DNA from 2 places in the Paenibacillus residui genome. Region 1 is predicted to be linked to the other one. Evidence: riboswitches for the same ligand, from Rfam matches in the RefSeq annotation. Region 1 holds a riboswitch; the other holds the start of a gene.
The links. Region 1 has a riboswitch for S-adenosylmethionine ahead of metA (homoserine O-acetyltransferase MetA). Riboswitches for the same ligand answer to the same signal wherever they lie in the genome.
Positions count from the first base shown of each region.

Region 2: another riboswitch for S-adenosylmethionine. It lies ahead of ACFQ03_RS07310 (methionine ABC transporter ATP-binding protein); the one in region 1 lies ahead of metA (homoserine O-acetyltransferase MetA).

Region 1 covers NZ_JBHTIU010000107.1:40,161-56,383, reverse strand. Annotated here, with positions in the region: gene ACFQ03_RS25015 (trans-sulfuration enzyme family protein) at 125-1,306, opposite strand; gene ACFQ03_RS25010 (aminotransferase class I/II-fold pyridoxal phosphate-dependent enzyme) at 1,303-2,481, opposite strand; gene metA (homoserine O-acetyltransferase MetA) at 2,734-3,663, opposite strand; SAM riboswitch class I at 3,800-3,916, opposite strand; gene ACFQ03_RS25000 (HRDC domain-containing protein) at 4,164-5,147, opposite strand; gene ACFQ03_RS24995 (MDR/zinc-dependent alcohol dehydrogenase-like family protein) at 5,296-6,384, opposite strand; gene dhaL (dihydroxyacetone kinase subunit DhaL) at 6,595-7,233, opposite strand; gene ACFQ03_RS24985 (dihydroxyacetone kinase subunit DhaK) at 7,246-8,247, opposite strand; gene rpiB (ribose 5-phosphate isomerase B) at 8,210-8,707, opposite strand; gene ACFQ03_RS24975 (DUF3055 domain-containing protein) at 9,398-9,697, shown strand; gene ACFQ03_RS24970 (hypothetical protein) at 9,784-10,050, shown strand; gene ilvD (dihydroxy-acid dehydratase) at 10,163-11,851, opposite strand; gene ACFQ03_RS24960 (ABC transporter ATP-binding protein) at 12,041-12,835, opposite strand; gene ACFQ03_RS24955 (helix-turn-helix domain-containing protein) at 13,125-13,919, shown strand; gene ACFQ03_RS24950 (alginate lyase family protein) at 14,153-15,256, opposite strand; gene ACFQ03_RS24945 (DoxX family protein) at 15,487-16,038, opposite strand.
Region 2 covers NZ_JBHTIU010000027.1:32,723-48,945, reverse strand. Annotated here, with positions in the region: gene ACFQ03_RS07335 (methyltransferase domain-containing protein) at 1-565, shown strand, start outside; gene ACFQ03_RS07330 (NAD(P)/FAD-dependent oxidoreductase) at 606-1,754, shown strand; gene ACFQ03_RS07325 (MMPL family transporter) at 1,833-3,962, shown strand; gene ACFQ03_RS07320 (MarR family winged helix-turn-helix transcriptional regulator) at 4,077-4,556, shown strand; gene ACFQ03_RS07315 (MBL fold metallo-hydrolase) at 4,588-5,451, shown strand; SAM riboswitch class I at 5,699-5,819, shown strand; gene ACFQ03_RS07310 (methionine ABC transporter ATP-binding protein) at 5,893-6,909, shown strand; gene ACFQ03_RS07305 (methionine ABC transporter permease) at 6,896-7,555, shown strand; gene ACFQ03_RS07300 (MetQ/NlpA family ABC transporter substrate-binding protein) at 7,592-8,458, shown strand; gene ACFQ03_RS07295 (hypothetical protein) at 9,844-10,428, opposite strand; gene ACFQ03_RS07290 (GNAT family N-acetyltransferase) at 10,804-11,244, shown strand; gene ACFQ03_RS07285 (hypothetical protein) at 11,241-11,474, shown strand; gene ACFQ03_RS07280 (MarR family winged helix-turn-helix transcriptional regulator) at 11,992-12,432, shown strand; gene ACFQ03_RS07275 (MDR family MFS transporter) at 12,437-14,089, shown strand; gene phnM (phosphonate metabolism protein PhnM) at 14,368-15,555, shown strand; gene ACFQ03_RS07265 (hypothetical protein) at 15,873-16,067, shown strand.

The DNA of each region.
Region 1 (16,223 bases):
CAAAGGGGTCCCGGACGTCATTACTTTTCGCAGAAGGGCTTCTTGCCGCTTACCCAATCTTCTCCTTAAAGCAGACCTTTCGTCCTATATGGCAGAACGTCAATTTGCTCACCGCCGTAAGGGATCAATCGGTATCAAGAGCCTGTTCCAAATCCGTTATTATATCCTCTACCGCTTCCAGGCCTACGGAATATCTGACCAGACCGTCCGTAATGCCCCTCTCCAGCCGCACCTCTCTTGGCATAGCCGCATGGGACATCATAGCCGGATACGACAGAATACTTTCGACCGCTCCCAGACTTACAGCCACTATTGGAATCCGGACTCGCGACAGCAGCCGCTTGGCCTTATCCCCGCTACCGACATCGAACGATACGACCGCTCCGTAGCCTCTGGACTGCTTCTCATGAATGTCCCGTCCGGGATGATTCGGCAGACCCGGATAATAAACCTTCTCGACATCGGCTCGCCCGGTCAGCCAGTTGGCCAAGCGGATCGCCCCTCTCTCGGAAGCTTCCATTCTGGCCTGCAGCGTCTTCATTCCGCGAATAAGCAGCCAGGAATCCTGAACCCCCAGAACATTGCCCAGTCCGTTCTGAATTTGCTTCAATTCGGTGCCCAACTGTTCGTTGGCGACTACGGCCAATCCGCCCAGTACGTCACTATGTCCGCCCAGAAACTTGGTCGCGCTGTGCAGGACGATATCTACGCCCAGCTCAACCGGCTTTTGATGATAGGGCGTCATGAAAGTATTATCCACCATAGTAAGCAGACCATGGGATTTGGCCCAAGTTGCCACTGCCGGTATGTCGGTAATTTTCAATGTCGGATTGGATGGGGTTTCGATGTAGACGGCTTTCGTGTTCGGACGCAATGCCGCCTTCACCTGGTCCAGATCGGTCATATCGACGAAGGTCGTCTCGATGTTCATGCGGTTCAATATCGTAGTCAGCAGCCGATAGGTTCCCCCGTATACGTCTTCTGTGCAAATAACATGATCGCCTGCCGACAGCATGAAAAATGCCGCGGATATGGCGGCCATTCCGGAAGAAAAGGCAAAACCCCTGCAGCCTCCTTCCAAAGCAGCTATATATTCCTCCAGAACCTGCCGTGTCGGATTGCCCGACCGGGAGTAATCGAACTCGGGAGGGTTGTGGATATCGAAATGATGGAATGTCGATGCCTGATAGATCGGGATGCTGGCCGCACCGGTCTGTTTGCAAAGCTCTGAGCCGAAATGAATCAATCGGGTAGCAAATTCAGGCTCCGCGGTCTTCTGCTTATCCGTTAAACGATCTTTATTCATGAATGCCTCTCTCCTTCTCCGGATTGCTCCTCTGCGGCCGCCGCTTCAAATGCCCGGGTCAAGTCCGCAATAAGATCATCGATATGCTCGATTCCGACAGAAAATCTCAGCAAACGGTCGTCCACGCCAACCCGGTTGCGGATCTCCTCCGGAATATCCCCGTGGGTCTGAACTGCGGGGAAGGTCATCAGCGACTCGACTCCGCCCAAGCTTTCGGCGAATGCGATTAACCGGATCGAACGCAGGATGGGATCGATATACCGGGCTTTCTTCACCTTAAAGGAGAGAATCCCTGTGTTTCCCGACGATTGTTTGTTCTGCAATTCATAATCGGGATGGCTCTCGAGGCCGGGATAATATACTTCATCGACCAAAGGATGCTCGCTCAGAAACTGTGCGATTCGCAGAGCATTGAATTGATGTCTCTCCATCCGCAGCGCGAGCGTCTTCATCCCCCTCATCAGCAGCCAGGAATCGTTCGGGCCGAGGACGGCGCCGATCGAATTTTGCAGGAAGCCGATTTTCTCGCTCAATTCCTTCCCTTTGGTTACGACCAATCCGGCCAGCACATCATTATGCCCGCCCAAGTACTTGGTGGCGCTGTGGATGACTATATCGGCCCCCAGCTCCAGCGGTCTTTGGAAAAAGGGGGTCAGCAAAGTATTGTCGACGATCACGAGCAGCCCGTTCCGTTTCGCCCATTCCGATACTCCCCGCAGATCCGTAATCATCATCAACGGATTGGTCGGCGTTTCGATCAATACCGCTTTCGTCTTCGGAGTCCGATATTTCTCCAGCTCGTCCATCCGATTGGTATCGACGTACGAGGCCGTGATGCCAAACCGGTTCAGCACTTGCTCGATCAGCCTGTAGGTTCCCCCATACAAGTCCAGCGACACAAGCAGATGATCCCCTTGTCCAAACAACGCAAAAATGGTCTGGAGCGCCGCCATACCGGAGCTGAAAGCAAAGCCGGCATCCCCGGATTCGAGATCGGCGATCGCCTCCTCCAGCACGGTGCGGGTCGGATTCTTGGTCCGGGAATAATCGAACCCGGTGCTTTCCCCCAGCCTTGGGTGCCGGAAGGCTGTAGCATTATAAATCGGGAAGCTGACGGCCCCCGTAACCGGCTCCGAGATCGAACCTATTTGAGCCAAACGACTTTCTATCTTCATAGCAAGATCCCCTTCCGCTTAAATTCATTTCATCGATATTGATGTAAAAAAATCCCAGTAATAATGTTGCGAAGATGATCGACTGTACTTCATGGGCGGGCCGTTATCGCTGCCTTCTTACGCCCCTGAACATGAGAACAGGCGGAACGCAAGTCCGCCTGACGCTGCTTCATCCTCATGACTGTGCTGCAGGATTGTGGCATCTGTAATTGCAGGATCGAAACTTGTATCTGCCGGAGCAGTAGAAGAGGCTCACTTCTTCAGTAATTTCGTCGTCTTCCAATCGTATGGAGTTTCCTGATAAACATAGTAATTCAACCAATTGGAAAACAACAAATTCGCATGGGCTCTCCATGTGACCATCGGAGGCTTGGTAGGGTCGTCATTCGGGTAATAATTTTTCGGAATTTCCATGTCCATACCTCTTTGGATATCCCGGTCATACTCCCATTTCAACGTGTTCTGGTCGTATTCCGAATGGCCCGTCACGAATATCTGTCTGCCGTCTTTCGTTGCCGTTATATACATTCCCGCTTCATCGGATACGGAAAGAATTTCAAGCTCCTCCACCCGTTCAATGTCTTCGAGGCTCACTTCCGTATGTCTCGATTGGGGGACATAGAATACCTCGTCGAATCCCCTCAGAAGCTTCACGTTAGGTTTACAAACCCTGTGCGGAAAAACACCGAAAACTTTACGGTCGAGCTTATATTTGGGAATACCGTAATGATGATACAAGCCGGCTTGGGAAGCCCAACAGATATGCAAGGTCGACGTTACGTTTTCTTTCGTCCAATCCATAATTTGACGCAGCTCTTCCCAATAATTGACTTCTTCAAACTCCAACTGCTCTACAGGAGCCCCGGTAATAATCATTCCGTCCAGCTGCTCGTGCTTGATGTCGTCGAATGTTTTGTAAAACATTTCCAGATGCTCCAATGATGTGTTCTTGGAGGTATGTGATTTCGGATGCAGAAGCACAAATTCCACCTGCAGGGGCGTATTGGCAAGCAGCCGCAAAATCTGGGTCTCCGTCGTTTCCTTGGTCGGCATCAGATTTAGAATCGCAATTTTTAAGGGACGAATGTCTTGGTGGAAAGCTTGCTGCTCTCCCATGACAAAGATGTTTTCCTGGCTTAAAATTTCTTTGGCGGGCAAATGATCAGGGATTTTGATCGGCATTGGGAACCCTCCTTGGTCGTAATTAGATCAAAGCTAACGGTAACACGAACGTGCTACTGCGAGAGGGGCTCTCCAACGTTTAAAAAGCCGCCCTTCTCTTATGAGAAAGGCGGCTTAACCAACGCGAGGTTGTCCTCTCTCATCTCTCAGAAGCGAAAGCTTCTGCAAGAATTAGCACCGTGCATTCCTGTCCATAGGAATGTCGGTTGCCGGGTATCATCGGGCCAGTCCCTCCACCTGCTCTTGATAAGAGTTTAAAATATTCATTATTCAGCACATTTGATATCTACTCTAGCTCAAAATAACTCCCCCGTCAAGAGGCGTCTTAACGGCAGCCGATCCTCTATTTCTATATCTGCCGCCCCGGAAATCCCGTTCGTTTCCTTCCCTTTCATACCCCGGGCATCGACTGCATAATGCGATTTTAACCTACCTTTAGCCTAATTGCCGATTCCGCATCCGCTTACTGCTGTATAAGCTCCTTCTTCCCTGCGGTTTCTTTATCCCGCATGTCTGCGGTATTTGAGACGGTACAGCCGGAGCCAATCATAGATCTGGCTAACATCCCTCTGCTTCAATTCGTCCTCGGAGTACAATTGCTGCACGACCGGCTTCAAATAGCGATGCCCGATATCCCGGAACAGCTTCTCCGCCTGTTTCTGTTCCGTCTTCGCTACAGCTTGCAGCTCCATCTCGATGAATGGCCCGACATCGTATCCGTCACGGTCCAATTCCTCCAGCAGAAGAATTAGCTCGCGACGCTCCATCGCCAGTTCGCTAGCGATCTGATCCAGCGTAACTCCTTTCTCCATGGCCTCCAGCAGCGCCCGTTTCGTCTCCCGCTTCTTCTCTCCCGCGGTTTCCTTCTTGCGGTACTGCTCCTCCAGCCATTGTTCAAATAATTCCGGATCCACCTTCTCCTTAACCCAATCCAATGGAAACGGGGTGCTTTGCGGCACTTGCTGCAGCAGCTCCAGCAAAGGCTGTCCGTAGCTCGCCAGCCTCTGCTCCCCGAAGCCCGGAATTTGCCTCAGTTCGTCCAGATTATGCGGAACAAAGACGCTCAGCATCTGCAGAATCCGGTTGGTGGCAATAATGAACGCCGACTTCCCCTCCTTCGCGGCCTGTTCTCTTCTCCACTGCCGCAAAGTGTTAAACAACTCCGACTGCAGGTTGGCTTCGCTGTAATAATGCAGCATCTGGGTGAAGCCGCCTCTCGGCGCCATTCGCCGGCCCAGATCGGTTCCCCGGATCAGGGGCACGAAGCCCTCCTTAAACTTGCCATCCAATCCTTCACGGAATCCTTGAAGCGCTTCGTCCCACATCATCCCTTCATACCAGACATCCCTTACGGCTTTCCCCTCTGCCTGCTCATTCCAGAACACAGACCATTCGCCATGCTCCTCATAGATGGATACGAGGGCTGTCCGCACCCGATTCTCCTCGGTCACCTTCTCCAAAGTGTTGCAAAAAATCAGATTCATTCCCTATTTCCTCCCTTGTTTGGAATTGCGGACAAACAAAAAAAGCACCCCTCTTATCATTCAATAAGAGAGGTGCTTCCTCTGCCGTCCAAATTTTATGCTATTTATCCATATTATACTATATTTTTAATAGATTGCAATCCCTGCTTTAAGGAACCAGAATAATTTTCAAGGAATCCTTGCCGCTCTTCATCATTTCGAAGCCGCGGAGATAATCTTCCAGAGGAAGCTTGTGGGTGACTACCCCTTCGGTCGGAAAATCGCCGTTCCGGATCCCCTCAATGACCAGCGGGTAGCAGTACGGGCCCAGATGGGAGCCGAGAACATCCAGCTCCTTACGGTCGCTGATGATGCTCCAATCGACCGTCACAGGATCCTTGAACACGCTGAATTCAACGAACCGTCCCAGCTTTCTGATCATGGACAGCCCTTGCTCAACCGACTTGGGATGGCCCGTAGCTTCGATATAAATATCGCATCCGTAGCCGTCGGTCATTTTCTTGATTTCCGATACGACATCCATCTTGGCAGGGTTCATTACGAGATCGGCGCCGAATTTTTTGGCCAGTTCCAACCGCTCATCCATCATATCCAGGACGACCAGCGTTTGCGCTCCCGCCTTCTTCGCTGCACCGACCATACCCAAACCCAACGTTCCGGCTCCGGCCAGCACTACGAAATCCCCCAGCTGGATTTGCGCCCTCTGTACCGCATGCAGGGAACAAGCATAGGGCTCGATCAGAATCGCCTGCTCAATCGGCAGCTCCTCAGGGACCTTGTAATTTAGAGCTTCCTTGGTAAATTTCATATATTCGGCCATTCCGCCGTTAACGTTGTTCTGGAAGCCGTACAGATCGTGCTTTTCACACATCCAGTACTGTCCGCGGTTGCAGAAACGGCAATCCCAGCAAGGAACAATTTGCTCCGATATGATCCGGTCGCCGACTTCGAAATTTTTCACCTTATCGCCTTTGGCCACGACCCGGGCGATAAACTCATGCCCCGGAATCATCGGAGCTTTAATATAAGCCGGCTGAGTATCGTCTCCCCAGAAGCTGGGGGCCCCGTCGAACGCCTTAATATCCCCTGCACAAATTCCGCATGCTTCAACTTTTACAATAATCTCCTCATCGTTCTCAAGCTTGGGAGTAGGCACAACCTCCAGCCGGTAATCCCCCGGGGCATAGGCTACAATTGCTCTCATCGTTTCCGGAATGGCATTGTTATGATTAGACATACCTGGTTTCCTCCCGTAAATTTTATGAAACAAGGATAAACGGCTATCGCCGTCCTTAAGGACGGGCGCGTTTACCGATGAAATATAAGAACAAGTATAAGGCGAATACTTTCTCATATTTTAATAAAAGAATTCCGCTGAAAAATTACGTTACTCCTTCTCCCCATGGAGGAATTGGCAAGGCTTCGATTCGATTGATCCCGCTATTCCTTAGCCAAGCTTCCTGAGGGCCTCCAGGAAGGACGACAATATGATATAAGCAGAAACCGAGCCGGGGTCCAGATGTCCGACGGAACGCTCGCCCAGACGGCTGGAACGCCCTTTCTGCGACAGCATCTCAGCCGTAGAGTTCATTCCCTTCTCTCCAGCCGTTACTGCGGCCTCCAGGCTTGCCAGCAAATCTCCGCCCTTGCCCCTCTCCTGTTCAAGCGCTTGCATCGCCGGAATCCAGGTATCCATCATCGTCTTGTCGCCTACCTGCGCTTTGCCTCTTTCCTGGATCCCGTTTACCGCTTTAAGCCAGAACTGCACAACATCCTCTTCGTCCAATTCCGCCTTCCCCTGCAGAGCCATGCCTCCCCTTAAGAATGCAGTCGCATACAGCGGACCTACGGAAGAGCCTACCGCGTTGAGGAACGACATCGCCATGTCCTTGCAGAGCGCAGCGAAATCGTCTCCTTCATAAGAATTCAGCTTATCGACAATGGCCTGCCAGCCGATGGACATCGTTACCCCGTGATCCCCGTCCCCGACCGCGCGATCCAGCTCGGATAACTCGTCTTTCCTCGCTTCAATTTGTTCGGCAATATAGATAAAAATTTGTTTAAAATCGGAAATAGTCAGCTTCATCGCATATCCTCCTTACTTCTGCACATACATTGGGGTGTCTACGGGATGGTCGATCATTTCCGCCAGCTCGTCATCGAGCTTCATAATCGTGATGGAGCAGCCGCCCATCTCAAGAGACGTGACGAATTCACCGACAAAGGAGCGGTGGACTTTAACTCCCAGATTAGCCAGCCTCGCAGCCACCCGGCGGTACATGATGAATTGTTCCATGTAAGTCGTCGAGCCAAGCCCGTTGACCAGCACAGCCACCCGATCATCCGGTGTGAGCGGCATGTCATCAAAAATCCGGTCCAGCAGAGCGTCCGCCACTTCATCGGCGGTTTTCAGCTTTCCTCTCTCCACCCCCGGCTCTCCATGAATACCCAGACCGATTTCCATTTCATCATCGGCCAATACAAAGCTGGGCTTGCCGGTTTGCGGAACCGAGCAGGGGGACAGAGCCACCCCCATGGTACGCGTCTGGTCGTTCGCTTTGCGCGCTACCCGGACGACCTCATCGAGCGAATAACCCTTATCGGCCGCAGCCCCCGCCGATTTGAATACCAGAAAGCCTCCGGCAATCCCCCGCCGACGATCGATATCGCTCTTCGGTGCGGATGCCACATCGTCCGTCACCAGTACGGTTTCCACCCGAATCCCTTCCATGGCGGCCAGCTCCGCGGCCATATCGAAATTCATGCAATCCCCGGCATAATTGCCGTACATATAGATAACTCCCGCGCCTCCATCGACGGCTTTGGTCACTTCAAGAATCGGGTCCGGAGGAGGTGAAGCAAAAACGTTGCCGACAGGCACGCCATCCACGAAGCCTTTGCCGATCACACCCATAAACGCGGGCTCATGGCCCGATCCGCCCCCGATGACGACTCCCACCTTGCCGGGACGAACCGTATCCACACTAACAACCGACCGCTTGTTCTGCGGAAGGATCTTCACGTATTGCGGATAGGCGGCCTCATAGCCCTCAATCATTTCATCAACAACCGAATTGGGTTGATTCATCAGCTTTTTCATCATCACCACTCCTTAGATAGTGCTGTTCCTGTTCCATTATCTTATTTACCTTTCGTTCCGAATTTCCTCGTTGAAACTCTGAATCTATCCAGGCTTCCACAATTTTAAGAGCGGTCTCCGGGCCAATCACTTTGGCTCCCATCGTCATAATCTGGGCATTATTGCTCTTCCTCGCGCGCTCCGCCGAATAGGTATCGTGACATTGCGCCGCCCGAATCCCCGGAACTTTGTTAGCCGCAATGGCTACCCCAATGCCGGTTCCGCATATCAAAATTCCGCGTTCCAGCTTTCCCTTGCGAATATCGTCAGCTACTGCGAAGGCCACATCCGGATAATCGACTTCCTCACAGGAGTAGCAGCCATAATCGGCAGCTTCAATTTGCCTGTCACGCAGGTAAGCAATAATAAGCTCTTTCATTTCGAATCCGTGATGATCGCTTCCAATCGCAATTTTCTTCATTCTCTCACTCCACAAATGTTTTCTTAATAGAAAAATAAATAAGCGCTTTCATAGACTCAGGCAGGATGGATTTTAACTGCTTTCCCTTGACATCCCTCCAAAAATTCTATCCGTCACACTACGTCTGAACACTTTCGATTACTATCGTTATGTACCTATATTACATATTTTTATTTTCATTTGTCAACAAATATACCTAATTTACTTTCAAATGTTTTTCATATTTTGTTGTTTCTTTATTTTGTCAGCTCCAAACCAACAGCAATCACAGCAAAAAACATCAGCACATAAAGCCAGCCGAAAAAAAGAAAAGAAAGCTGGGTACCAAGAAACGATAGCGTACCGGCTCATACACACAGAAACCTGCCTTAAAATTTGCGATTCAACATTTGTAGAGCGATTTCAAAATCATCCGGAAATGCGATTGGAAGTCTAATTTTTGCAATCTGCATCCATTTTCGGAAGCCCTTCCATATCCATACTATATCACGGAACCGCATTGAAATTCTGCGACCTTGGCCATTCAACATTCCTGGTGCACAATTTACGTAGCACATTCAATCCTTAGCTTCTTATGTACCGCTGGCGGAAGGATCCGGCTTGTTGCTCCCGGTTTCAGTACTATATGATATGATGAGAAAGATCAAATAAGCGCGTCCCATTTTATTTATATACAACGGAGGGTATGAAATGTTCGACAAAGACTTGGATTTCTTATATGACGAAACGGAGGATACATCCACCCGGTTTGTCTGTTTTATCGGGGAAAGTATGAGACGCTTCGATCTGGCGGTCACCTCATCTAACCGATTCTACGGGAAGAAGCTCGTTACAGATATTCAATCGGGAGTCACTGCCATTCTCGGGCCGGATGATGTCCATGAGGAAGGATGCCTCGAAAGGTTATTTGGACTGTCGGAAGAAGAAGGCGAAGATTTGAGAGCTTTTCTCTCGCCAATCATCGGGAATGTTCATTTCACGGATCTTTAGAAGTGTTCATTCATAGTTCCCTTCGAAGAGGGGAAGGATAAACCTTATCTTCTTCCAAATAAACCGGAAGATCACGGAGGTGGACTATGAAAGAAGGTTTCGTTAAAGAAAACCGGACCGAAAATACCGATTTGGATACGGTGGAATCGCAGAGAAATGACTTAACGGCCGAGGAATTTCCCGAAGGCCCTTACGGCTCCAGTTTGCTGACCGAATCGCTGGGCAAAAGCTCTCCGTGGAGAGAGGATCAGCGTCCGCCGAACACATACAACTATGAAAATCGCGAGCTTCATGAAGGCATGCAGCGGAATTTTCCCGAAGATCATGAAACCCATGACGAGCCTGAAAAGTAAAAAAAGCATCTAACGGATCTTTGTTCTATACCAGACTAAGAACTTTAAGATCCCTTATGTGATAAAAATAAGAAACGGACGCCTCCAATAGACAGGCGTCCGTTTTTCTTAGTTAAATTTTCATAACACCGCCGGTGCTGGCCGAAGTCACGAGCTTGGAATATCTCGCCAAATATCCGGTCTTCACCTTAGGCTCAAACCCTTTCCAATTCGCTTTACGGCGTTCCATCTCTTCATCGCTGATCTTCAGCTCGATCTTGCGGTTGATCAGATCCAGCTCGATAATATCCCCGTCTTCGACGAATGCGATCGGCCCGCCTTCGGCAGCTTCAGGGGAAATATGCCCGATACTGATCCCGCGGGAAGCTCCAGAGAAGCGGCCGTCCGTTATCAGACCGACCTTGGCGCCCAGTCCCATTCCCACGATTTGCGAAGTCGGAGCGAGCATCTCTGGCATTCCCGGTCCTCCCTTCGGACCTTCGTAACGAATGACTACAACATGGCCTTCCTTGACCTTGCCGTTAGCAATGCCGTGCAGAGCCTCTTCCTGGGAATCGAAGCAGATCGCAGGTCCGACATGACGTCCACCAACCTCCGGATCTACCGCTCCGACCTTAATAATGCTGCCATTGGGAGCCAGATTGCCGAACAGAACGGCCAATCCCCCCTGCTCACTGTGCGGGTTATCCAGCGGACGGATAACATCGGTATCCAAAATTTCACATCCGGCCACATTCTCCGCCAATGTCTTGGCCGTCACGGTAATGCATTCGCCGTTCAGCACTCCCGGCTTCTTCAGCAGCTCATGGATAATCGCGCTGACTCCACCGGCATTGTGTACATCCTCGATATGATAATCCGACGCCGGGGCAATCTTGGCCAGGTGAGGCACCCGCTTGGCCACTTCATTGATCCGTTCGATCGGATATTCAAAGCCTGCTTCATGAGCAAGCGCCAATGTATGGAGCACCGTATTCGTAGAACCACCCATCGCCATATCCAGGGCAAAGGCGTTATCAATAGCTTCCAGCGTAACAATATCACGCGGCTTGATGTCCTTCTCGATGAGCTCCATCAACTGCTTGGCCGAGCGCTTGACAAATTCCTTGCGCGCTTCGTCCACGGCCAGGATTGTTCCGTTGCCCGGAAGCGCCAGTCCCAAACCTTCTGCGAGGCAGTTCATCGAATTGGCGGTGAACATTCCCGAACAGGAACCGCAGGTCGGACAGCCATACTGCTCCAGCTCTTCCAAGCCTTTCTCATCGATTTTACCCGCTTGGTAAGCTCCAACGCCCTCAAATACGGAGGATAGCGAAATGGAGCGGCCGTTCTTGTCCTTCCCGGCCTTCATCGGTCCGCCGCTGACGAACACGGTTGGAATATTGACGCGCAGAGCTCCCATCATCATTCCAGGAGTAATCTTGTCACAGTTGGGGATACAAACCATCCCGTCAAACCAGTGAGCCGCCACCACGGTTTCCAGCGAGTCGGCAATGATTTCACGGCTCGGAAGCGAATAGCGCATTCCGATATGGCCCATGGCAATTCCGTCGTCTACACCGATCGTATTGAATTCGAACGGAACACCGCCCGCTTCGCGGATAGCTTCCTTGACGATTTTACCAAATTCCTGGAGATGAACGTGTCCGGGAATAATATCCACGTATGAGTTACATACTGCGATAAACGGCTTGTCGAAGTCTTCTTCCTTGACTCCTGCGGCACGCAGCAAGCTGCGGTGCGGAGCGCGGTCGAAGCCCTTCTTGATCATATCGCTTCGCATCTTCGATTTCTGTGTCATGCTGGCAAATCCTCCTGACCGGTATATTATAAAAAATAAGAGCGGAAACGGTTCCGCTTCAATATGACTATTAATCTATTAAATTGTATCATGTTTGGCAAGAATTAAACAATCCCCTGCTTTTCGGGAATATCGAAACGGGAAACGCGCAGCCAAATCCATCAGCGCTGCAAAGCGGGGCAAATGATACTACTCCCCGCCCATTTCAGCCACCCGGAGATATACCCGCTGTCGATGGTTCTCCACCGTCACCGGTGTTTCGAAAAATTCGCTCAAAGTCCGCTCATTCAGAATCTGCCCGGTCTCTCCTTGCTGAATGACCTCCCCCCGTCTGAGGAGCAGGGCGTGATTAAACGCCGGCACAATTTCTTCCGTATGATGAGTGACATAAATGAGAGTAGGAGTATCTTCCTTCTGTGACAGCTCCTGAATGCTGTCCAGCAGCTTCTCCCGCGAAAACAAATCCAACCCGTTGCACGGCTCGTCCAGAATCAATATTTTCGGATCGGCCATCAGCGCCCGCGCAATCAGCACCTTCTGCTTCTCGCCCTGGGAGCAAGTCATGAATTCCCGGTCCCACAGATGATAACATCCCAGAGCCTTCATCAATTCCTCCGCGCGCCCCAGTTCTTCGTCCGACAGGCGTTGATACAGGCCGATTGTTGCATACTTCCCGCTGATGACCACATGCTGCGCCTTGTCGCTTCTGTACAGCCTCTCCTGCAGGGAGGAGCTGACCCAGCCGATCGATTGGCGAAGCTCGCGCAAATCCACGGTCCCGAAGCGGCGGCCTAACACCGACACCGTTCCTTGGGTCGGCCAAATATAGCCGTTAATCATATTTAGTATCGTCGTTTTCCCAGAACCGTTCAAGCCGAGCATAGCCCAATGCTCCTTGGGCCGGACCGTCCAGCTGACGTTGTTCAGCAGCATGCGGTTTCCTTTCTTCCAATAAACTCCTTGCATATCGATTACATTTTCCACTCGCTGCAGCCTCATTTCAGACATAATATCCGGCAGCCGTCCTCTTGGCGGCAAGCCGTCATGTTTTTTACCACATTAGAAAGTTTAGTTCATTAAAGCATCTAAATGGAACAACTTTCTAATTGGCATAAAAAGCTACCTTTAAAACCGGGTTATTCATCTTCGAAGAGGTTCCGTTAGGAGCTTTTTTTATTATAAACCATCTTAAAAAAGCTGCGGAACGTTGTCGACGTGAAAATTGCTAATTCCCCCGGGCAACATTTGCTATAATGTTAGAAGGTGAGTAAAGATGAAGATGGAAATCACGACGGAGCGTCTGGAATTGATCCGATACGATGAGGAATTCGTCAATACGCCCCATACCCATGAGGGCTGGTATCAAATAACGGTCCCGATTCGCGGCACCTGTGTTCTGACGCAGTATAATCAAACCTATCGGCTGCAGCCGGGTGCGAGCCTTCTCCAACGTCCGATGGACGAACACCATTTCCATATTGGGGCCAAAGACGGGGTCATCATTATCAAAATCCGCGAGGACTTGCTAGCCAGCCGTTGCGACGGCAAGATTACGGAAATCTCTCCCGAGCAGCAGTTCGATCCCGGGGAAGTGGCGGACCGCTTCCGCTCCTGGACCACGGCCCTATGTATGGTCGACGGTCGGAATCCGGCAGCGACAGAGGCGGAAGTGCTTCATTACCTGTGGAGAACCTTCAAAGCGAATTCGCCCTCCCCGGCAGGGGCTTCCCCCCGACGGTCTGCCGATCCGCATCTGGCCGGAGTCTTCGAATACATCCAAGAGCATTATACGAATCCGATAGCTATCGATACATTGGCTTCCATCGCTTTGCAGAGCCGGTTTCATTTCATCCGTACCTTCAAACAGTCCGCCGGAATAACGCCTTACCAATATATTTTGCAGTTGAGGGTGGAAGAAGCCAAAAAGCGGCTTAGGCAAACGTCCGCTACGGTGACTCATATCAGCGCAAGCCTCGGCTTTTCGTGCACAAGCCAGTTTTACCGGGCGTTCTTCAAGTCAGTGGGGCTCACCCCCGAGCAGTACCGCCGTTTTAATCGGGACGAGTGACATTCTTGCAAAATCCGCTCACCCAAAATCTGCCCGGTCTCTCCTTGCCGAGTGACCTCCCCCCGTCTGAATGCAGGGCGTATGAATCGCCGGAACCATTTCCTCCGTATAGCGATTTCGTACCGAATTGTGCAGGATGGCTCCGACCATTGATGTTATCTCATGCTGTCGAATGATTTTATCATCAATGAAATGGCCGGGAATGCCGATGGCGGCAATGGCAGCCCGAACGTTTAAAGCCAGAGCAAAGGTTGACGAATGGCCATATTTCTGCGGACCTCCGGATCGACGGGATCCGGGTCTAAAGAACGCCACAGCTTAATGTATGCCGGCTCCGCCAATGCCACTCCCGCGAATAGCAGTCCGGAGACCGCCGCGGGCCAGCCTTGATCATGCTCTATATCGGGCGGATAGGGCCAGCTTGCTTTGTCTGCCATATAAGGATACAAATAATCCAGTCCTCTGCGGATTCCTCTCCCGTCCTTCAGTTCGTAATCCCATAGACAGTCTTCCGGAGTAGACAGAACATGGCACAGCGTAATCATATTGTCGAGAACAAAAATCGAATATCCGTATGGCTTCGTTCGCTGCAATTCGCGGGGGAAGCTGCCGTCCGCCGCCATTTGATCGGGAAGCAGCACCTTCTTGTACTGACTCCTGCAGAAATTTAGCACCTCTTCCTCTCCGACAAATCTTGCAAAAACCGCGGCCTGAACATGCCAGCAAACGCTGTGATTATTGTCTGTATCCCGCTCCTCTATCCCATAAGGGTGAGTCAGCATCCAACGCAAATAATCCCGGAACCAGCCCTGTAAGCCCGCCATAATCTCAGGGGTCATATAAGAAGAGCCGCTGAGACATTCTATAGCGACGGGCACCTCGATCAAATGCAAAGTATCGATAATTCCGATGCCTCTTCCCGAACAAATTCCGGGAATGGCCTGCGCATAGAGCAGGTGGGGATTCATGCGCGTTTCTTCGGCGAGAAAGAACGAATTAAGGAGCGACACGGCTTTGTCCGCATAAGCTTCTTTCCCGCTGACGGCATACCCGGCGGCCAAGTGGGCAACATTCGTCCTCAGGCTGCGCATAATTTCCCGGTGTTCGTTAAAGCTCCCCGGGTTCGATTCGCCATCCCTGCGCACATAAGGCAGCCCATCCGGGGTATCCGGGTTAGGCCACCAGTAATCCCCATTGGAATAATAATCGTGGATCCCGCCTTCGCTCATCGGCGCTTGCGCATCCGTAATAAATCTGGGCTGGGCTTCCAATGCAGCCTCTGCTTTGGCTAATACCCAACCGCGATCCAGCCATTCCATCCGATCTCCGCTGCCCATAATTACCATGCCCCCATAGGATTAGTAGTTTAAGGCGAATTATAATTAAAGCAGTGCCGCTTTGAAAGAGGGGTAATTTTACGCTTGATTAGGAGCAAATAAGGGGGATTACGCCGAGTCGGCTTCGGGAAGGGGAAGTGTGCCGAATAAAAAAGGCGCTTCCCCGATCAAGCAGGGAAGCGAAGGGCTAGGGGAATATAAGATGAATCCGAATGGATTACGAAGTAAGCTTAAGCATGTGCGGGTTCTCTGTTCTGCCCTTCCGCCGCATCACCCGGCCGGCCTTTGTTGCGCCATTTGTTAAACCAGTTGCGCATATACGGAAGAAGGTAGTAATCTGCTCCCAGCTTGCCGGCATTGGCCCCGGCTATGAAGACCAGACCTCCCAGGAGAACCATCCAGGGGTTAGTCGATATCGTTCCCGCGAAGAGGAACATGAAGTTCATCAAGAGTCCGAAGAATGCGGCCGCTGTCGTTAATGCCCCGAGGATTAATCCCAATCCTACCAGAAATTCGCCCCAGGGGATCATGAAGTTAAACAGTTTCACGTTCGGCAAGGCGAACTTCTCGATGAAGGCCATGTATGTCGGATAAACCAGTTCTTGAGTAGCCTTGTCAGCAACGGGATTAGCTATGGCTCCCTGAAGGTATCCGCCTGCATCGAATGGCTTATCGCCGAAGATTTTGCCCCAGCCGGCGCTCATCCACTGCCACCCGACATATACCCTCAGCAGGAGCAAAGCTACTGCAGCATATCTGTTTTCTCTCAACCATTTAATCATAACCTCTCAACTCCTCTTTATATATTGAGATTCCTCCCGTAATCGAGTGGCGATTCGATTAGTGAATTATTTCACAAAATTCCTCGCGATGCTCTTTCGTTTTATAGTTTGGCGGGGGAGGTTATCTCCTTGACTTTACTTTACTACACATTTAACAGTTTGTGTGTGATTTTTTTCACATTTCA
Region 2 (16,223 bases), on a different contig from region 1:
GCAGATCTGGTCGGCAGCGGGACAGCCGGAGCGATTCTCGATATTGGACATCGGTGCAGGCTCGGGGGATGTCAACCGGCGGCTTCTGCGCTGGGCGGACCGTGAGCGGATCGATCTGACCATCACGATCTCGGATATTACGGAGGAGGCGTGTGCGGAAGCACGGCAATTATTCAGCCGGGAACCGAGAGTGAGTGTCGTCCGCCAGGATTTGTTCCAGCTGCCGGAAGGCTGCGCGGATATTGTGACCGCCACCCAGTTTGTCCACCATTTCGCATCCGAACAATTGCCGGGGGTCGTCCGGCAGATGCTGAAGGCTTCAAGAATGGGCATTGTCATACAGGATATTCACCGGCATTGGCTCGCCTGGCTGGCTGTCTGGTTGGTCACCCGGTCGATTTCACGCAACCGCTATATCCGCAACGACGGCCCGCTATCCGTGGCCAAAGGGTTCCGGGCCGAAGAGTGGCAGCGTCTGAGGGACACCTTGCCGGTCCCCAACCTGTCCATAACCTGGCGGCCGTTGTTCCGATACGTGGTGACCGCTCAAAAGCCGGTCAACTAAGCATTGGCCGGCTCCGGCCGTCGGGAAGGAGGGGGGGACGATGCGAAGGTACGATGCGGCAGTAATCGGCGGAGGAGTCGCCGGGAGCAGCATGGCGGCGGCTCTGGCCGGAATGGGTTGGAGCACCGTCTTAATTGATCAGGATACCTGTCCCCGACATAAGGTGTGCGGGGAATTTCTGTCTCCGGAATCGCTGGACAGCTTGTCTGTCCTTGGTCTGCTGCCACTGCTCCAGCCGCTGCAGCCAAGCGCGATGAGAACGGTCAGGCTTACTGCGGCCAATGAATGGTCGCTGGACATTCCGTTGCCGGGGACGGCGCTCGGGATCAGCCGTTTCGCTCTGGATCATGCGCTGCAGCATGCTGCCCAGGAGCGGGGGGCGGAGCTCATAAGCGGCACCGCTGTTATTTCGATAGGCAGCAGGAACGGGGAGGGGCACCGGTTAGAGCTTCGCGGCCGGAGCGTGCGGCAAATCGTGGAAGCCCGTGCGGTGATTGGTGCCTGGGGGCGCCGCCCCCGTACCGGACTGGCTCCGGCCGCATCCGTTCTTCACCAATCGTATGTCGGGGTGAAAGCCCACTATTCCGGCATGGAGCGAGGAGACCGGGTCGAGCTGTACCTGTTTCCGGGGGGCTATTTGGGCATAGCCCCGATTGAAGGAAATCGTCATAACGTGGCCGCGCTGATGACCAGGGAAGCCTTCTATCACGCGGGAAAATCCGTGCAAAACGCTATAGAATGGGCGGCCGAACGCAATCCCGCCTTGCAGCGAAGACTTGTTGGCGGAATGCCGCTTGCGGAGACACAAGCGGCCGTATACCCTGTAGTCATCAGCCGAAAACCAACCGCCTGGGGGCAGGTGCCCCTCATCGGAGACGCTGCTGTGATGATTCCTCCTCTATGCGGGGACGGAATGGCGGTAGCTCTGCGCACGGTCGTATTATGTTCGCGGTGGGCGGACGAATTTCTGCGGGGGAGCCTCGGGCTGGACGAATGGAGGCAGCAGTATACCCGGGCCTTGCGGCAGGAATGCATGCCTCCGCTGCGATGGGGCAGATGGCTGCAAAGGATGCTTGGCAGCCGGGTAGCGTCTCCTCTGTTGTTCCGCTTAGGATATCGGCTTCCCGGTTTGGCCGGCCGGATGGTCGAAAGGACCCGGATAACCTGTGTGAACCCGAGAGAACGGTAGAGGAGGAGGCATGCGCAGCTGTGCGGTTAAAATGAGGGGCTTGTGAGATAAACTTTTTTGCGTCTGGGGGAGAATGTTGTGCTGCAATGGTTTGCCACACTGGCGGTCCGATATTCTCGTGCGATTGTAGCCGCGTGGCTTGTCTTTCTTGTGGTATGCGGAAGCTTCGCCGTCAAGCTCCCTGCCGTACTGCAGGATCACGGGCTAAGGGTAGAAGGGGACTATGCCCGGACGAAGCAAATATTAGCTGCGGATTTTCATATACCGGACGAGCCGGTGATCCTGCTCTTTGAGAACAAGAATCCGCTCTCTCCGCAGCGGTTTCATCTGGAAATCGCCGGTATGCTTCGGCGGGTGGAGCAGGTGAACGGCATCCGGGAGGTGATCTCCCCATGGACCAGGGAAGGAATGCTGCAGGAAAAGGCAGCTTATGCTTTGCTGGTGCTGGATACCCCTGCCCGCGAGACTCAAAAGGTTCTAGACGACATTAGAAGTCTATTCCCTGATAACGATCGGTTGGCGGTTTCAATGACCGGGAAGCCGGTCGTTCAGGAGGATGTCAACCGGACCAGCCATGCCGATTTGACCCAGGCGGAGATGATAGGGGTACCGCTGGCGTTCATCATCCTCTGGATCGCTTTCGGAGGCTTCATCAGCTCCATGATCCCCGTTGTTGTAGGATTGATCGGGGTGATAGGGACCATGGGTATTATGTATGGGCTGGGAACCCGATTGGAGCTGTCCATATTCGTATTGAACGTCATTCCTATGGTGGGGCTGGCGTTAAGCATCGATTTCGCCCTGATGCTGGTCAGCCGCTTTCGCGAGGAGCTTCGTAGGCATCCGCTCCCGAAGGCGCTGGGCATCGCCATGTCCACAGCCGGCCGGGCTGTATTTTTTTCCGCTTTATGCGTATACCTGGGACTGGCGGGCACTTTGTTCATCCGGATGCCCATTTTTAACTCGGTCGCGATCGGCGCCATGATCGTACTTACCGTTTCGCTGCTGCTAACGTTCACTTTGGTCCCGGCTCTGCTGGTGCTGGCAGGAGGACGGCTGCAGGCGGAAGGCCGAGGGCGCCGGATTGTCCGGAGCAGCTTATGGGCCGCTCTATCCGCTTATGTCATGCGGCGGCCGGTCCTAATGGGTACGCTGGCCTCTGTGGCTCTTCTTGTCTGTCTCCTGCCCCTCGCCCGGATGGAAATGACCGTTCCCGATGCCACCTCTTTGCCCCGTCATTACGAATCCCGTCAAACTGCGGAGCGGTTCGCCGCATATTTTTCCCCTCCCACTGTCTCGCAAGTGTATATGGTAGCGGAAGCCGGACAAATTCACCCGGACCGAAACGATTGGCTGGCCGTCTATGATCTGGCGGAGCGATTGCGGCTCAGCCCCGGCGTATTAAGAGTCGAAACTGTCTTCGACCGGCTTTCCTTGACCCCTGGGCAGCTTCATATGATTACTCAGAACGCCGAGTTGAAGAAAAGGTTCGGCCCGCTATTAGAGCCCTTCGTTCAAGGAAACCGCATGCTCATTGCCGTGACGTTGAATGGCGGCCCTTCCTCCAAGACAGCCATCGATTGGGCCCGAAAATGGGGGGCGGAGGAGGAGCTGTCATCCCGTCTCTCCATCCAGGTTGGCGGGGAGCCGAAATATCAGCAGGAGGTCTATGATGAAATCAGGACCAAGCTTAAATATGTTTTCTTATTTGTATTCGGGTCCAACTTCCTTGTTCTGTTTCTCGCTTTCCGCTCCTTGTGGATACCGCTCAAAACGATTCTGATGAATCTGTTAAGCCTCGGAGCTTCCTTCGGCATTCTTGTATGGATATTCCAAGACGGCAGGTTCGGGTTGGAGCCGACCAGCATCGCCATCATGATACCGGTGTTTATTTTCGGCCTGACGTTCGGTATCAGCATGGATTACGGGGTGTTTCTGCTGTCGAGAATTTATGAAATCTATCTCCGGACTAAAGACAATGAACGCTCCGTACTGGAAGGATTGACAATCACCAGTAAAATAATTTCCTCTGCGGCGGCGATAATGATCGCAGTGACCGCTCCTTTCGCTTGGGGAGGGGTAGCGGGGGTTAAGCAGCTTGGCATAGGAATCGCTGCGGCCATCCTAATCGATGCCACTATTGTTCGCATGATGCTCGTCCCGTCTTTGATGAAGCTGCTCGGCCGATGGAACTGGTGGGCTCCCTAACGATAATTTTCGTGTATATTTGAATAAGAATTCGTAATTGGGCAGGTATAAATGGTTGACTTATATAGTTAAGTTTAATAAACTAAACTGCATAAACCTCTGGGAGGTGACAGGGTGGACGAGTATTTGAAAGTAATGGATCAAATTAATCAGTCCTTCGAACAGTTTCAGTCCTTGGTTTGGCAGAATACGAAGCAAGCGGAGCGTCTGAAGAGCTATCACCTGACACCGCAGCAGGAGCTGTTCATGTATTATATTATCCGCAATCAGCCGGTTACGGCGAACCAGATTGCCGCACATTTTCAAATTTCCAAAAGCGCGGTCAGTCAGGTGCTGCCGAAGCTGGAGGAAGGGCGGATGATTACGCGCCGGACGAATCCCGACAACCGAAGGGAGTCGTTCATCCGGCTGGGGGAGCGTGGAGAGGAATATGCCGCGCTGCTTCAATCGATTGACGAATGGCTCGTGCGCCGGTTTTATTCCAAGGTCCCGCTCGAGGATCTCCGGCAGGTGCTTGACGTTCTGCAGCGTCTGGTAGTTGCGTCCAGAGAGGACGCGGGAACGGCGCAATCCGGCAATGAAGCGGATAGCTAGCGATTAAGTCTAAGAGAGGGGAACTATTCTAATGAAGGAAAAGAAGCTCGAGCGTCTGACGGATGCCGTCTATTTTATGCCGCCTGAGGAGGAAACCGACCGGCCTGTTCTCGCCGCAATTTGCGGCCGGGAGCGGACATTGATTATGGATGCGGGAAATTCTGCGTCGCATGCCTCGCTTCTTTTGGAGGCGCTGGCGGAACGGCAAATCACGAAGCTTCACGCGGTTGTGCTAACCCATTGCCATTGGGATCATGTTTTCGGTGCGGATCGGCTTAATCTGCCGGTCATTGCCCATCTGCAGACGAAGCAGGCACTGGAGAATATGGCGAAGCTTTCATGGACGGACGAAGCTCTGGATGAGAGGGTGCGGGAAGGAAGTGAATTTCTCTTCTGTGCGGACATGATTAAGAAGGAATTCGCCCACAACCGCGATATCCTTATCCGGCTGCCGGATCAAACCTTCACCGATAAGCTGGACATCGATCTGGGCGGCGTCCGCTGTACCGTTGAACACGTAGGGGGAGACCACTCATCGGATTCCACCGTTATTTATGTGGCGGAGGAAGGCCGGGCAGGAGGAGTTCTGTTCTTGGGAGACTGTATGTACCCCGATCTTGGCGGAAAATATACGGTCCAGGCTGTTCTTGATCTATTGGAAAAGCTGGATCGGTATGACGCCGATTGTTATGTGCTGTCGCATGAAATGCCCTTATCCCGCAACGAGTACCTGGAATATAGCGGTTTGTTAAAGCTGCTGTGTTCTATTACGGTGGAAGCGGAAGGGGAGCTTCATCGAATCCTCCAAGAATATACCCGTCGGGTGGGGAAAGAGCCCGGGGAAATCGAGCTTGAAGCGATTCACTGCTTTGTTAACGGCTGGACTGCAAAATAATTGAAACTAAAAAGGGTTTAAGTATTGCATTGGCCTCAAATATATGCTATTTTTGTAAAAACATATATAACCAATCAACTTAGTATGGATTAGTTGTTCTTTTGTTGTGATGTGAAGCAAAATTTACCACGTTTTACTGCGTATGGATGAATCATGGCGATTTAGGAAAGAGGATTGACGAACGAAACCGGGATGGGGTATACTGAGGCTTGTATTTCTCAGGAACAACAAAACTGAATACGGCATTTTCTTATCCAGAGAGGCGGAGGGACAGGCCCTATGAAGCCCGGCAACCGATCGTGCGCGAGCAGCGTGCGGTGACAATGGTGCCAATTCCTTCAGAATCGAATGATTCTGGCAGATGAGAAAGGACGGTTTCGATTAGATCGGAAAGCCCTTTTTGCTCTGCATGAGGGCTTTTTCTTATATTGAGGTGAATCCATGATTGAATTGCGCCATGTGCAAAAACAATACCAAAGCGGTTCCCATACGACGTACGCTTTGCATGACATCGATTTGAGCATTGAGCAAGGGGAAATTTTCGGAATCATCGGGCATTCCGGTGCCGGGAAGAGCACCCTTCTCAGAAGTATAAATTTGCTGGAGCGTCCGACAGCCGGCTCCGTTGTCGTCGACGGAGTGGAGCTTACGGCACTTTCCACGAAGCAGCTGCAGGAGCAGCGGAGGCGGATCGGAATGATATTCCAGCATTTCAATCTCCTGTCCTCGGCAACCGTAGAGGAGAATGTCGCTTTCCCGCTTAAGCTGATCAAGACGCCGAAGGCGGAAGTGAACCAACGCGTGCGGGAGCTGTTGGAGCTGGTCGGCCTGACGGAGCAGAGCAGGAAATATCCGGCCCAATTGTCCGGAGGACAGAAGCAGAGAGTCGGCATCGCCCGGGCTCTGGCCACTAACCCGCATGTTCTGCTTTGCGATGAGGCAACTTCCGCCCTGGACCCGCAGACGACGAATTCGATCCTCAGTCTGCTGCTGGATATCAATCGCAAGCTAAGGATCACGATTGTCTTGATTACCCATGAGATGCATGTTATCCGTTCGATCTGCGACCGGGTGGCGGTCATCCATCAGGGCCGGATCATCGAACAGGGCCCTGTGGCAGAGGTCTTCCTGAAGCCTCGGCATGAAGTGACCAAACAGTTCATTGAGCAAGTAGCGGATAGCATCGATTTCCGGGACGAGAAGCTCTCTCCGGACTCCACGATTTTAAAGATCAATTTTCTTGGCGAATCTACTTACGAGCCAATTTTGTCCCGCGTGGTGCAGGAAACGGGCGTAACGTTCTCGATCCTGCAGGGAACGATTTCCCGGATGAAAAGTACCCCGTACGGGCAATTGGTTGTTAAGATTGAGGGGCCTCGGCAGGCCGCGGATGATACCGTAAGCTTGCTTATAGAACGCGGGCTGGATGTGGAGGTGTACGAGCATGGATTGGGCTAGTATCGATTGGGCCGAAATTGCCCGGGAGACGAAGCAGACGCTGATCATGCTGGGTCTATCCACTCTGTTCACGTTTATCATCGGCTTGCCGATGGGTATTCTGCTCTATTTGACAACCAAGGGAAATTTGCTGCAGAACCGGGCTGTCAATCTGATCACTTCCTTCATCGTTAACGTGCTGCGTTCCGTGCCATTTGTTGTCCTGATGGTTGCACTTATTCCGTTAACGAAGCTGATGGTCGGGACCTCTATGGGTGTCAAGGGAACGATACCTCCGCTTGTCATTGCGGCCGCTCCGTTCTTCGCCCGCCTCGTAGAGACCGCTCTGCGGGAAGTGGACCGCGGCGTTATAGAAGCTGCCCAATCCATGGGGGCGGGACGCGCCCAGATCGTCTTGCGGGTGCTGCTGCCGGAGTCGCTCCCGGGCCTGATTGCAGGGATCACCATCACCACCGTCACGCTGGTATCTTATACCGCCATGTCGGGCATGATCGGCGGTGGGGGGCTGGGGGATCTTGCCATCCGATATGGATATCAGCGCTTCCAGACGGAAGTCATGATCGCCACCGTACTTATATTAATTATTTTGGTGCAAGTTTTGCAGATGGTCGGGGATCGTCTCGTTCTCCGATTCATCCGCAAATAATGCAATAGATAAATTAAAGAAAAGGGGAGAAACCTAATGAAAAAACAGGTAGTACTTGCATTTCTTCTTATTATCGCTTTAGTCGCCTTTGCGGGCTGCGGACAGAAGAACGCGGCTCCTACGCCGTCGTCTTCTCCTTCTGCTTCGCCATCCGGCTCCCAAGGCTCCGAGCCTGCCGCCAAGGAGGTTACCTTGAAGGTGGGAGCATCTGCCGTGCCGCATGCCGAGCTTCTGAAGCTGGTTCAGGATAAGTTGAAAGAAGAAGGCGTCATTCTGGAAATTAAAGAGTTTACCGATTACGTTCAAGCGAACGTACAGGTAGATGAGAAACAATTGGATGTAAACTTTTTCCAACACCTTCCCTATATGGAGCAGTTCAATAAAGATAAAGGAACGAAGCTGGTGAGTGTAGGAAGCATTCATGTGGAGCCGTTCGGCGCCTACTCTCACAAGATTAAGTCCATTGACGAATTGCAGGATGGGGCCACGGTCGCCATTCCTAACGACCCTTCCAATGGAGGACGCGCTCTTGTGCTTCTCGAGGAAAACGGCTTGATCAAGCTGAAGGATGGGGTAGGCATCGCAGCAACCGCCAAGGATATCGTGGAGAACCCCAAGGGGCTGAAAATTAATGAACTTGAAGCCGCCATGCTCCCTCGTGTATTGGATGAAGTGGATTTGGCGCTGATTAATACGAATTACGCTTTGGAAGCGAAGCTTGTTCCGACCAAGGATGCTCTCTTCATGGAAGATAAGGATTCCCCGTTTCCTAACATCATTGCCGCAAGGGAAGACAATAAAGATTCCGAAGCCGTTCAGAAGCTGGTGAAAGCTCTGCAATCGCCGGAGGTCAAAGCATTTATCGAGGAAAAATACGAAGGATCGATCATTCCGGCTTTCTAAGTCTCGAATGAATAGAAATAAAGCAATTGGAAACTGTCTGTATTTGCAGGCAGTTTTCGTTTTTATATACGAGAATAATTCTTCCTTGGAATGGGTATTTAAACCAGGTGAGAATGACACGCACGGCTGCAACGCAGCAAATGAACCGGAGCGTAACTCTTCTCGCTTGATTTGTATATTTGATGGTTTTTTCATTTTCTGCGCTAATATTCACTGTCATTGATAGTAACGCACCCGGCGGGTGCTTTTTTACCACATAGGAATCTTTAAGTTCTTTACAGCGTTAATACGAAGAAAATCTAGATTCCTATTGGCATAAAAAAGCTACCTTTAAAACCGGGTTATTCTTCTTTGAAAAGGCTTCGCATAGAAGCTTTTTTATATAAACTCAAACTTTGCAGCTTGAAATAGACAAGTAAGCCTTGTTATAGCTGGGGAAACCGGCAATCCAATCAGAGAAGTAGACGAATAACTTCTGGTTTGTTCCGCTTGGTTTTGGCCGCGGCAATCTCCATGAAAAATGCCATCAGTTGGCGCAGTGCTGTAACTAAATCGAGATCACGTACTTCATCGGAAAAGAGGAAGAACAGACCGTCAAGTGATTACTCATAGTTATCTTGAGTCGCTCCCACTCCATGACCAAATAACGACTACCTTGAAATCCGTCTGTTTCACCGTCTGCTGGTGCCTGTCGGCACCGTTGCAAGCGAAATAGCGCGTCTAACTGTATTTTGTACAGTTAAATTCAAGCGAATGAGCGAAAATAATCAAGCTAACTGGAACTACAGTTAAAATGGGCAACTTTGGGCGAAACGACCGTTTTGGCGCAAACTAACTGTAGGTTTTCCATTTAATATTACTATTTCTCCCGAATGTAGAAATCTAACTGGATGAAATCCATTTAGACCCCATGCCGCTGACTGCGACACCATCAGATGATGAAAAATAGACGGATTTTCAAGGTAGGATGTGGCGGGGTAATATTACGAAACCTGAAAACGTTATTCGGGCAAAACATAACTAATCCATTTTCTTATGAAACTGTATATCGCTAATTCATCAAAATTGAAGATCACAGAGCCGGATTTCAGCCATATAACGATTGAGAGTTTCGTTATATTTGTTAATGGCATCGTTTTTAAGGCAATAACGTTACCCAGATTCGTTAGCGAGATTAAAACCGGAGGGGAGCCGGGCAGATGACCATCCATGCGTCTCGCCGCGGCACCATCAGATGATGAAAATAGATGGTTTTTTCAAGGTATGCGTGCCATTCCGCTTGTAACGATGCCAGCAGACGGTGAATTTGACGGATTCTCAAGGTAGTTATTCCGGAGGTAGAAAATCTGGTATTGATTTCTAGGTTGAGCCTGATTTTTAATTTATTATTGATAGTATAAGTTGTTTTTGCGCTCCTCCATAATTTCATTTATGGCATCTAAGTGACGTTTTTGGAGTTCTTTCTTCAAATGCAAGAAAAATAGATGGCTTGAAATGATAATAAAGACGGTTAGTCCTGACCATAAAATGACATTAGAAGTTGCAGCAACTTTTGTCATAACATTCACGATACCGACTAAATGTTCCGCTGGGTTAAAATTTGAGTCTACAATAATTTTATCGCTGTTATTCAAAAAATCTAAAATAGAAGCCGCCGAAGTAGCCAAGACTGAAATCGCAGCGAGCCCAACTGTAAAAGAAAGTTTTATCAATAAATCAGCTATTTGTAGTATAGGGGTGTCGAAGTAATGTGAATTTACTTCTCTTCTAGCGTACATTAATTCTTCGGGCTTCATTAATTTGTAGGCTCTGTAAAGTTTTTCATGAGTTTTGTGCTTTGATAAATTGAACCTTATAACTCTTTTCTTAACCAATTTGTCGATATTTCTTTTGAAAGTTAGATATGAACTAAAGAGATACAGAAATAGGGCAGCAACCAATATGACAAGCCCCCAGTGATAAAATTCCAAATTCCCATCCTCCAATATTTACTCTAGGATTAGTTTATCGGATAAATCACAAGGTTTATTTATATATTTTCAAATTGATATTCGAGAGGTGGTGTAATAAAGAAAGAAGCCTGCAGCGGGAAGAAGCCAAGAAGATGTGGATGGACAGCGGCGGAAGAATGAAGTTAAAGGTGGCAGTTAAGGTCCGTCGGACCATATTTTCAGTGTGCAAACTTATGAAAAGAAGAATAACTAACCTAAGCAATTTAACAAGACTTCTCAAAAGCCGGCAAATAGTGGATAATGGATAACGACTTATTTTATGAAGGATAAGAGAATGACAGCAGGCGGGCTGATTTCGAATAGGTGCAGTTAATGGAAGGAGTTGGATAGAATATGCAGCTTGTTGATTTGGAGCCGAAGCTCGGTGAGGAAGAAATCCGCGAGCTTCTGGAGGCTTGCGTTCAATATGACCCTGAGTTGTTGGACAGAGCAGTAGAGGAATACCGGTCAGACCCGGAATTGTCGATCCTGGGCCTGGATGTGGAAGATGAAATCGTGGGGCTGTTGGGAATTAGAAGCCGTCAGGATAATACGGTTCTCATCCGGCATTTATATGTTAAGCCCGAAGTGCGCGGGAATGGGCTTGGACGGGCGCAGCTGCTTGAATTGATTTCCTTGCGGAATCCGGACCACATTATAGCGGAAGTGGAGGAAGAATCGGTGGACTTCTTCCGGAATGTAGGATTCACGATTGTCAGCTTCAAGGAAGAAGACGGGCAGGAAAAATTTCGCTGCACCTATTCGGTTCATGAGCAAGTGGAGGACGAAGGATGAAGACAGTCTATAATTTTGTGACCGGCGGGCTTATCGTGTTCTTTGTATTTATTTCATTGGCTACCGTGGGCAAGCTGTCCGGTTATGACGTTGACTTCATTCCGATAGCGGAGTGGGCTACCAAGTATATTCTGCCGTGGATCGCTCTTTATTGGCTGATTCGATTGGTCCGGGCGGTAGAGGCCAAGCAGGGCCCGGATAAAACCGATTCCAAGGTTAGTTCTGAATAGCTACTATAGATACTTGGGGTACGCTTCCCTTATTTCACCCTACAAGGACGCCGAAAGGCGTCTTTTTACAGCTTAGAGTTCTTTATTATGTTAATGTGGTGCAGAGGCGAAGGTGCCTATGGCATAAAAATCTTCGCTAATATCGGTTTTCCTATCCAGTTCCAAGGCTACTCGCAAAGTACTGCATAAACCTTTATCGAAGTAAAGCCATGCAGAGAGACCGCGAATAGCGGAAGGGTTTAGCCGCCTGTAAAGCCGTACAAATTCCTGCGATTCTGCAGTTTTTATGAAGTGATTCTGAACACTCGGGTGAAAAGCCTGCGATAATGCAGCCGTGCCTATCTTTACCAATTTTCATTTTTCTTTTTATCGATAAAACTAAGCTTGTCCCTCCCAAAAATATATTTAAAAAATATTGACACAAAGAATGAGTGCCTTTATTATATAGTAATGTATTTTATTTTAATTAGTAAACTATTTAGTTTGCATAATACTTTATCGTTAAAGGAGTGATCCAATGCCTACGAACGATGAGTTGTCTAGATCGGTGGAATTATTCTGGCGGGTATCTAGAGGCTTGTCATCCATTTGGAAAAAAAAGTTTGAACAGCAGTTATCCAATACCCAGGCCTATATTTTAATTCACCTGGATTCGAAAGGTCCGCAGAAGATTACAAACCTGGCGGAAGTATTGGATATCACTCCCGGAGCGATTTCCAGCATCTCGGATAAATTAATAGCCGCCGGCTTAATTGTCCGATGCCGGGATGAAGTTGACCGGCGTGTCGTATACTTGGATATAACTCCAAAAGGTAAGAAAATGCTGAAAGAAATCAAAGAGGAAGCCAGGATTGTAGTTAATAAATGCTTTAACGGATTGCCTGAAGAAGACATACACCATTTAATTCGAATTTACGAAACCATTTTAATAAATATAGATAAATATCGAAGGGAGTAGGAGTATGGAGCATCTTTCAAACAAGAGAAAAGTTTCGATTATGATCGCGATCATGGCGGCCATGTTCTTCTCGGCTATCAACCAGACGATTATCGGAGTAGCCATGCCGCGGATCATTGCCAAGCTTGGAGGAATGGATTACTACACCTGGGCGATAACCATTTACTTATTGACCTCGACCGTAGCCACTGTTCTGGTCGGCAAGCTGTCCGATATTTATGGAAGAAAGCCGTTTGTGCTGGTCGGTATCGGGGTATTCATGCTGGGAGCTTTCTTATCCGGCTTCTCGAAGGATATTATCCAGTTGATCATATACCGCGGAATCCAGGGAGTCGGCGCAGGGATCATCATGTCAACCGCGTTTACCGCAGTCGGGGATCTGTACGCTCCTCGTGAGAGGGCCCGCTGGACCGGCTTAATGAGCGGGGTATTCGGTTTATCCAGTGTGCTGGGGCCGCCGCTCGGAGGCTATATTGTAGACCATCTGGATTGGCACTGGGTGTTCTGGCTCTTCCTGCCGCTTGGGATCGTCGCATTTATTATGATCATGACCCTTTTTCCAAAAGTGGAACGCAGACCCGGCGAATCCATCGACTATTTAGGTTCCTTGTTCCTGACGACAACCATCGTTCCGCTGCTGCTGGCTTTCTCGTGGGCAGGGGAAGGTGAAGGCAAATATGCTTGGGGCTCCTGGCAAATTATCGGGTTGTTTGCCGTTACCGCCGTCTCCCTGATCATTTTCCTTCTGGTGGAGATGAAGGCCAAGTCGCCTGTTCTGCCGTTATCCTTGTTCAAGAACAGTGTTGTTACGGTTTCCAATCTGTCCGGCTTCGTGCTGAATGCCGGAATGATGGGCGCGATCATCTACGTTCCCTTCTTCGTTCAAGGGGTTAAAGGAATTTCTCCCACCTATTCGGGGTATGTCACGATGCCGATGTCCATAGCGATGATCGTTACTATGGGTGTGGTCGGGCAAATGATTGCCAGAACGGGAAAATATAAAGCCAAGGCGATTGTAGGATTAATTATTATGGCTGCCGGAATGGTGCTGCTTCATTTCATGGGTGTAGACACGCCAATTTACATCACGATCATCTATATGTGTATTCTGGGCTTCGGCCTCGGGATCAGCATGCCGGTCTTCTCCTTGACGGTTCAGAATGCCGTGGAGCCGAAACAGCTTGGCGTCGCTACCGCTTCTTCGCAGTTGTTCCGGTCTTTGGGAGGAACTATCGGGATTGCTGTAATGGGTACGATAATGGGGCAGAGGATGACTTCCAAAATGACGGAGCTCTTCGCACCCGCAGCCGGAACAGCTCAGCAAGTTCCTATGGACCCGGCGCTGGCCGAGCAAATGCAGGAATTCCTGAACCCGCAGGCTCTGCTGGATCAGCCGAAGCTGGAGGAATTTATGAGCGGATTGCCGGTCGATATGCAAGCCTTGTTCAATGAATTCCTGGAGAAGGTTCGCGAAGCTTTGAGCTATGCCGTAACCAGTACTTTCCTGGCTGGTGCCATCGTCACCGTAGCTGCGGTGGTGCTGACGTTCTTCCTGAAGGAAATTCCGCTCCGTTCGGAGAAAGATGCCAAGCCGGCTGCCAAAGAAGCGGCAGAGGGCAAGAGAGCAGGGTTCAGCAAGCCAAGAACTGATTCTTGATCCGAATATCTGATCTCATATTGGCGGATATCGTTAAGCACGTAGAAAAGGACACCACTTCGGTGTCCTTTTTCTCTTGGCGGATTGACCAACCTATTCTTTTTACGAGCTTCCGGCTTATTGGTTGGTCTGCCATGCCCGGGTTTGGAGAGAGAAGAGAGGAATTTGCTGTTGCTCTTCCGGCCAGATGAATTATAATGGACTTTATCCAGTTTTATGCCATTGACTCGTTAAAGAGATGCAGATAAAAGTAACGAATAGTAAGGGGAGGAATGGAGTTGGAACGTCTAGAAGGTTGGATAGAGGATGTATCCATAGTCACTCCGGAGGAGGTTGTGCAGGGAAGCCTGCGAATGGAAGATGGCAGAATCGCAGAAATCAAGCCGCACGGCGGCCAGGGGGCGGCAAGAGAATCATTTGAAGTGCAGGACGGATTGTATCTGCTCCCGGGCATGATCGATCTGCATTGCGATGCGATTGAGAAAGAAGTCCAGCCGAGGCCGAATACTTTGTTTCCCATGGAAATGGCTTTACTCGAGCTGGAGAAGAAGCTGGCGGGCAACGGAATTACAACCATGTACCACTCTTTGTCGTTAGGAACCGGGCTTAGCCTGCGAGGGGATCATCTGATGACGGAGATGATCCGGCTAATCCGGAAGTATAGGGAAGAGCGGGCGATGATCCGCCACCGCATTCATCTGCGCTACGAAGTCATTCATCTGGAAGGGCTGCCTCTGGCTGAAGAGCTGCTTCGCTCCGGCGCGGTAGAGTATCTGTCCTATATGAATCATGCCCCGGGCCAAGGTCAGTACCGGGCTCCCGGATCATTCGAGGCTTATGTGATGAAAAATCAGGGGGTATCCAAAGAGGAGGTCCGCCTCATTGCCCAGAACGCGCTGCAGAAGCAAGCACAAATAGATTGGCCCAGACTGCGGCAACTGTCTGAAGAGGCCAGAGGGCGCGGAATAGCGGTTGCATCCCATGACGACGATACCGAAGAAACGGTCAATACAGCATTAAGCTTCGGGGCTTCAGTCTCTGAGTTTCCGCTCAATTTGCCTACGGCCGAATATGCCAAACGCCAGGGATTGCAAATATGTGTCGGCGCCCCCAATATTGTCCGCGGAGGGTCTCACGATAAAAATATGAAGGCCATGGATGGCATCCAGGCCGGTGTGGTGGATATTCTCTGTTCCGATTATTATCCTTCATCCCTGTTGTCGGCTGTGTTCCTGATTGCGCATGAGGCGGGAATCGGTTTACCCCGAGCAGCGGCCATGGCCAGTCTGCATCCTGCAAGGGCGGTAGGGATTGATGATCGGCTCGGTTCGATTGAGGCCGGCAAACAGGCAGACCTGCTATTGGTCCAGGTTAAGGACGGATACCCGCTCGTTCGCAAAACATGGGTCAACGGAAGCCTGGTTTATGAAGCCAATTATTATCGCGAAAGAGAAAACAGATTTTAGGCGAATGAGTGGCCGGCCCGTTCACTTTGATGGGGAAAGGCGTCCATTCGCAGAAAGAGTCGATAAAACCTGTATCTGGTTCTTCATTAACCGGATCAGGTTTTTTGTTTTCTGCAGAAGGCCCGGGCGTTATGGTCCAAGAAATGCTAACAGATTCGATTTCCTTAGTTATTAACGAAGAAGAATATGAATAATAGCATTCCAAAAAGTTCAGCATAAGATTAAATTAGGGTTGAAATTTGACGAAGAGTCGACTACAATAATGATAATGATTATCATTGTTACTTATTGACCATGATTAAGAGGAGCGTTTAGATATGAGTTTATTACTTCCGATCACTACCATCATCCTGGTCCTGCTTGGGAGCGCCTGTTTGTTTATGGCAATAGAGCATGATCGCCGGGTAAGCGCGCAATTCAGCAAGAAGAAGGCAAGTACCGTCAGAGCATACGGATCAGGCCCGGTGGAGGGGCTTCGCAGGCTTTTCCTTAAGGTTCGTAACGCTGAATAAGCTCAAGATGGAGAATGCCGAATGTGACAATGCGAAGCTTGGGCTGCATATGAGCCCGGTCGGACAGAAGCTTCAGTGAGGATTGAATAACGGATCTACGAAATGAACAGCCGGAGGACTGCGCAGAGACGCAGGTTCTTCGGCTGTTTGTCATTT